Enhydrobacter sp.: one gene and its partner. The protein of the gene in region 1 interacts with the protein of each later gene in a pairwise test. Links are inferred from orthologs where the notes say so. Each region holds a gene or a part of one and is shown in the gene's direction. Other genes may lie near its edges.

Region 1 (3,041 bases):
ACGATCTCGGTGCCCGAGAAGAAATAGGCGATCTCGGTCGCCGCCGTCTCCGGCGAATCCGACCCGTGCACCGAGTTGGCCTCGATCGACTCGGCGAAGTCCTTGCGGATCGTCCCCGGCGCCGCGTTGGCGGGATTGGTGGCGCCCATGATATCGCGGTTCTTCGCGATCGCGCCGTCGCCCTCCAGAACCTGCACCACGACGGGCCCCGAGGTCATGAAGGTGCAGAGGTCGTTGAAGAACGGCCGCTCCCTGTGCACGCCGTAGAACTCTTCCGCCTGCTTGCGGCTCATCCAGATGCGCTTTTGCGCCACGATGCGCAGGCCCTTCTCCTCGAAGCGGGCGTTGATCTTGCCGGTCAGGTTCCGGCGCGTCGCGTCCGGCTTGATGATCGAGAAAGTGCGTTCGACGGCCATGAATCCCTCTTGCCAGTCTCAGGTGAGCGGGTGGGCGCGCCTTATAAAGGCGGGGTTTGAGACCGGCAAGGCGGTCAATCGTCTTGGTTCGGCCCCGCTGCGCGTGGTAAAGGCCGCCGCTCCATGCTGCACGTCACCGACCTTTCCTTTCGCCACGGCGAGCGGGTGCTGTTCGATCGCGCCTCGGCGGCCATTTCCGACGGCTGGAAGGTCGGTCTCGTCGGCCGCAACGGCGCCGGCAAATCGACGCTGCTGAAGCTGATCCAGGGTGAGCTCGAGGCCGACGGCGGCAACATCAACCTGATGGGCCGCACGCGGATCGGCTCGGTGCCGCAGGATCCGCCGGGCGGCGATATCAGCGTCCTCGACGCCGTGCTTGCCGCCGATGTCGAGCGCACGCAGCTCCTGGCCGAGGCCGACGCATGCCACGACGGCCTGCGGCTCGCCGAGATCCATATGCGGCTGGACGAGATCGGCGCGGCGTCGGCGCCGGCGCGCGCAGCCTCGATCCTGAACGGCCTCGGCTTCGACAACGCCGCGCAAGGCCGGCCATGCGGCGAGTTCTCGGGTGGCTGGCGCATGCGCGTGGCGCTCGCCGGCACGCTGTTCAGCGACCCCGATCTCCTGATCCTCGACGAGCCTTCGAACCATCTCGATCTCGAGGCGCAGCTCTGGCTCACCGAGCATCTCAAACGGTTCGGCAACACGCTCCTGATGGTGAGCCACGACCGCGATCTGCTGAACGACGTGTGCGATCACATTGTCCACATCGAGCAGCAGAAGCTCGTCACCTACAGCGGCAACTACGACACGTTCGAGCGCACGCGCGCGGAGCGGCTGGAGAACGATGCGGCGCAGCAGGCCAAGCTGGCCGCCCAGCGCAAGCACATGCAGGCTTTCGTCGACCGCTTCCGCTACAAGGCGAGCAAGGCGCGCCAGGCGCAGTCCCGCCTCAAGATGATCGAGAAGCTGGGACCGATCGCCAGCGTGCCTGTCGAGGAGCGCATCGCCTTCAGCTTCCCGCCACCCGACCGGCTCGCCTCGCCGATCGAGACGCTGGACGAGGTGACGGTGGGCTACGGCGACGGCCCTCCCGTGCTGCGCAAGCTCGACCTTCGGCTCGACATGGACGACCGCATCGCGCTCCTGGGCCAGAACGGCAACGGCAAGTCGACCTTCATCCGCCTCCTCTGCGACCGGCTGGCGCCGCGCGAGGGCACGATCAAGCGCACTCCCAGGCTGCGCATCGGCTACTTCTCGCAGGACCAGGAGGAGGCGCTCGACTACGACGAGACGCCGTTCGATCACATGAACCGTGCGCTCGGGCCCGGCGCCGGCGAGGCAAAGGTGCGGGCCCAGCTCGGCCGCTTCGGCTTCTCGCGCGATCGGGCCGACCTCAAGGTCGGCGTGCTGTCGGGCGGCGAGAAGACGCGGCTCCTGCTGGCGCTCGCCACCCGCAACGCGCCGCATCTGCTCCTGCTCGACGAGCCGACCAACCATCTCGACATGGACGCCCGCGCCTCCCTGATCGACGCCATCAACGATTTCGAGGGCGCGGTCGTGCTGGTGAGCCACGACACGCATCTGGTGAAGATGGTGGCGGACCAGCTCTGGCTGGTCGCCGGCGGCGCCGTGCGGGCCTTCGACGGCGATATCGACGATTACCAGGCCAGGCTGCTGCGCGAGCGCGGCACCAGGCCGGTCAAGGAAGCCAAGCCCAAGAAGGAGAAGCGAGCGCCCGCTCCCGCGCCCGCCGAAAAGCCCAGGCGTGGCCACCTCAAGCGCACATTGGAGAAGACCGAGAAGCTGATTGCCGAGCTGAGCAAGCAGCGCGGCGAGATCGAGACCCGGCTCGCCGATCCCGCGACCTATTCGGGACCGCCGACGCTCGCTGCCGAGCTGCAGAAGGAAAAGGTGCGGCTGGAGCGCGAGCTCGCGCACGCCGAGCACGAGTGGCTGGTGGCGCAGGAGGCGTACGAGGCTGCGTGAGCCTATTCCGCGGCCGCCGCCACCGGCGGCGCTGCAGCCTGCCGGATCACCATCACGATTCCGGCGTTCACCACGTAAAGGGCGGTTGCGATCCAGAACATCATCGCCGGCTCGCCGAGACTCATGAGCTGGCTGAAGACCAGCGGCGCCAGGAACGAGCCGAGATCGAGGCCCGAGTAGACGAAACCGAACACCTTGCCCGATGCGCCGGGCGGCGTCGCGTGCCGCACGATCATGTCGCGCGACGGTCCGGTCGTGCCGCCGGCGAAGCCGGCCAGTGCAAGCACCAGGGGCAGCAGCCCCGCCGACACGCTCTCCGTCGCGACCGGCAAGGTGAACGCGGCGGCCACCAGGAGACCGATGGCGGCGACGCGCTCGTGCTGATGGACGCGATCGGCGAAATAGCCGCCGACCAAAGTTCCCGCTGCCGAGCCGATGACGAACACCATCAGGCAGAGGGCGGCGTAGTTTTCCGAGACGTCGAACATGCTCTTCCATGCCGGCACCGCGAACTGCTGGATGCCCACTGTGTTGGTCGACAGCAGCGCGAAATAGACCAGACAGAGCAGGATCGGCGCCTGCAGGAACAGCGTCTTCGCGGCAATCGCGCCGTCCCTCGCCGCCACCGCGCGCGCC
Region 2 (3,485 bases), 2.2 Mb from region 1 along the record:
GGCGACGCCGAGGTCAAGGCGTCGGAGTTCATCAAGGCTTCCAGGACCAAAAAGCCGGTCGTGGGCTTCATCGCCGGGCGCACCGCGCCGCCGGGCCGCCGCATGGGCCATGCCGGCGCGGTGATTTCGGGCGGCCACGACACGGCGGAATTCAAGGTCGCGGCCATGCGTTCCGCGGGCATCAGGGTCGCCGATTCGCCGGCCGCGCTGGGCGAGGAAATGCTCAAGGCCATGAAGGGCTGATTATCTTCGTCAGCCTGAGCGAAGCGAAGGATCCTGGACATGGTGGGCTGCAGGACCGGCGTGAGGTCCTCCGCTGCGCTCAGGACGAGGATGAGGCGCTGAAGGAGCAAAGAGCCATGCAGGCAGAGCAGACATCGTTCCTGTTCGGTGCGAACGCGCCCTTCATCGAGGAGCTCTACGCGCGCTTCCTCGAGGATCCGGCCCGAGTCGATGCCGACTGGCGCACCTTCTTCGAGGCGCTGGCCGAGGAGCGGGGCGATGTGCTGGCCGAAGTGCGCGGCGCTTCCTGGGCGCCCAACGGGGCCCGCGTGATCGATGTTCCCGACTCCGAGATGCCGCGCGCGGCCGCCAACCTCAACATCAAGGGCGGCGACGGCGCGGCGGCGATGCCGTTCGCGGGCCAGGGCGAAGAGGCGATCCGCGCCGCCGCCTACGATACCTCGCGCGCGTTCCTGCTGATCCGCGCCTATCGCATCCGCGGCCATCTCGAGGCGGACCTCGATCCACTCGGCCTGGTGAAGCAGGCGCCTCATCGCGAGCTCGATCCGGCGACCTACGGCTTCGGCGACGGCGACTGGGATCGCCCGATCCTGATCTTCGGCGTGCTGGGCCTGGGCGACGCCGCAACGCTGCGCCAGATCATGGACCGGCTGCGCAAGACCTATTGCGGCAAGATCGGCGTCGAATACATGCACATCTCCGACCCCGACCAGAAGGCCTGGATCCAGGAACGCATCGAGCATGTCGAGAACCGCACCGACTTCACGCTCGAAGGCCGGCGCGCGATCCTGCAGCGGGTCGTCGACGCGGAAGGGCTCGAGAAGTATCTCGGCCTGAAGTTCGTCGGCACCAAGCGCTTCGGCCTCGATGGCGGCGAATCGCTCATTCCCGGCGTCGAGCAGATCCTGAAGCGCGGCGGCCAGCTCGGCGTGCGCGAGGTGGTGATCGGCATGCCCCATCGCGGCCGCCTCAACACGCTCGTGCACGTGATGCACAAGAGCTACACCGCGCTCTTCTCCGAATTCCAGGGGCGCCCCTCGTTGCCCGAGGAGATGCGCGGCTCGGGCGACGTCAAGTACCACCTCGGCGCCTCGGCCGACCGCGAGTTCGACGGCAACGTGATCCATCTGTCGCTGGCGCCCAACCCTTCGCACCTCGAGGCGGTCGACCCGGTGGTGCTGGGCAAGGCACGGGCCAAGCAGGACCAGCGCGGCGACGAGGAACGCAGCCAGGTGATGGCGATCCTGATGCATGGCGATGCAGCCTTCGCCGGCCAGGGACTGGTGGCGGAGAGCCTCGACCTCAGCGACCTCGCCGGCTACCGCATCGGCGGCGCCATTCATCTGGTGGTCAACAACCAGATCGGCTTCACCACGCTGCCGACCTCCTCGCGTTCGGGCCCCTATTGCACCGAGGTGGCCAAGATCGTGCAGGCGCCGATTCTGCACGTGAACGGCGACCATCCGGAAGCGGTGGTCCATGCCTGCCGCATCGCCACCGAGTTCCGCCAGCGCTTCAAGCGCGACATCGTGATCGACATGTTCTGCTATCGCCGCTACGGGCACAACGAGTCGGACGAGCCGATGTTCACCCAGCCGCTGATGTACAAGAAGATCGGCGGCCACAAGACGGTGAAGCAGGTCTACGCCGCGCAGCTCGAGGCCGAAGGGGTCGTGAGTGCGGCCGATGTCGCGGCGATGGACGCGGAGCTCAGGCAGAAGCTCGACAAGGCGCTGGAAGCGGCCGCCAACTACAAGCCCAACAAGGTCGACTGGCTGGAAGGCAAGTGGACCGGCTTCACCGTCGCGCCGGGCGAAGAGGACCGCAAGGGCATGACGGCGGTCGAGCTCGACCGGCTCGTCGCCGTCGGCAAGGCGATCTCCGAGCCGCCCCCGAACTTCGACCTCAACCGCAAGATCGTTCGTCTCCTGCACGAGAAGCGCAAGGCGATCGAGACCGGCAAGGACATCGACTGGGCGACCGGCGAGGCGCTGGCCTTCGGGACGCTGCTCGCCGAGGGCACGCCGGTGCGCCTCAGCGGCCAGGACTCGGCGCGCGGCACCTTCTCGCAGCGCCATTCGGAGCTGATCGATCAGACCACCGAGCGCAAGTACGTGCCGCTCAACAATCTCGGCGGCGAGCAGGCGCATTTCGAGGTCGTCGACAGCCCCTTGAGCGAGGCGGGTGTGCTGGGCTTCGAGTACGGCTATTCATCGGCCGAGCCCAACGCCCTGGTGCTGTGGGAGGCGCAGTTCGGCGACTTCGCCAACGGCGCGCAGGTCATCATCGACCAGTTCCTGTGCTCGGGCGAGAGCAAGTGGCTGCGCATGAACGGCCTCGTGATGCTGCTGCCGCACGGCTACGAAGGGCAGGGGCCCGAGCACAGCTCGGCGCGGCTGGAGCGCTATCTGCAGCTCTCGGCCGAGGACAACTGGCAGGTCGTCGTGCCGACCACGCCCGCCAACTATTTCCATGCGCTGAGGCGTCAGGTCCGGCGCCCTTTCCGCAAGCCGCTGATCGTCATGACGCCGAAGTCGCTGCTGCGCCATAAGGAGTGCGTCTCGACGCTGGCGGATTTCGGCCCCGGCTCGTCGTTCCGGCGCATCCTGATCGAGACCGAGACGCTGGCCGATCGCGAGAAGGTACGTCGCGTCATCCTGTGCAGCGGCAAGGTCTACTTCGACCTCTTGGCCGAGCGGCGCAAACGCAAGATCGACGACATCGCCATCCTGCGCGTCGAGCAGCTCTATCCGTTCCCGATCACGCGGCTGGGCGTGCGGCTCGCGCACTACCCCAACGCCGAGGTCGTGTGGTGCCAGGAGGAGCCCGAGAACATGGGCGCCTGGCACTTCGTCGACCGCCGCATCGAGCGCTCGCTCTCGGGTATCGATGTCAGAAGCAAGCGGCCGGTCTATATCGGCCGCCCCGAAGCGGCGTCGCCGGCGACCGGCGCGCTGCGCACGCATCTCAAGGAACAGGCCGATCTGGTCGATCGCGCGCTCACGGTCGGCTGACGCGCACGGTCGGCGACGAAGGAGGTTTTGAGTCATGGCCGTCGAGATCAAGGTCCCGGCGTTGGGTGAATCGGTCACCGAGGCGACCGTCGCCAAGTGGCTGGTCAAGGCGGGCGACGTGGTGGCGATCGATCAGCCGTTGTGCGAGCTCGAGACCGACAAGGTGACGGTCGAGGTCAATGCCACGGTGGCGGGCACCATGGCCGATCTCGCCGTGGCCGAGGGCGC

The links.
Region 2: the proteins of OJF58_RS25530 (region 1) and OJF58_RS14625 interact in binary tests that used the Escherichia coli proteins (3 or more experiments, as listed by UniProt). The link is inferred for Enhydrobacter sp. from one-to-one orthologs.

The regions. Positions count from the first base shown.
Region 1 is NZ_CP126889.1:5,135,246-5,138,286, forward strand. What follows is about bases 1-2,972. They hold OJF58_RS25530 (ABC-F family ATP-binding cassette domain-containing protein), read left to right. Parts: upstream 1-539; coding sequence 540-2,405; downstream 2,406-2,972. Other genes in these bases: ndk (nucleoside-diphosphate kinase), read right to left, coding at 1-416; OJF58_RS25535 (MFS transporter), read right to left, coding at 2,408-2,972. In the rest of the region: more of OJF58_RS25535, read right to left, coding at 2,973-3,041. UniProt on the Escherichia coli protein: Genetic data indicate it may be involved in ribosome assembly or function.
Region 2 is NZ_CP126889.1:2,915,071-2,918,555, forward strand. The notes cover bases 42-3,457. They hold OJF58_RS14625 (2-oxoglutarate dehydrogenase E1 component), read left to right. Parts: upstream 42-359; coding sequence 360-3,257; downstream 3,258-3,457. Other genes in these bases: sucD (succinate--CoA ligase subunit alpha), read left to right, coding at 42-243; odhB (2-oxoglutarate dehydrogenase complex dihydrolipoyllysine-residue succinyltransferase), read left to right, coding at 3,292-3,457. Also shown: more of sucD, read left to right, coding at 1-41; more of odhB, read left to right, coding at 3,458-3,485. UniProt on the Escherichia coli protein: E1 component of the 2-oxoglutarate dehydrogenase (OGDH) complex which catalyzes the decarboxylation of 2-oxoglutarate, the first step in the conversion of 2-oxoglutarate to succinyl-CoA and CO(2).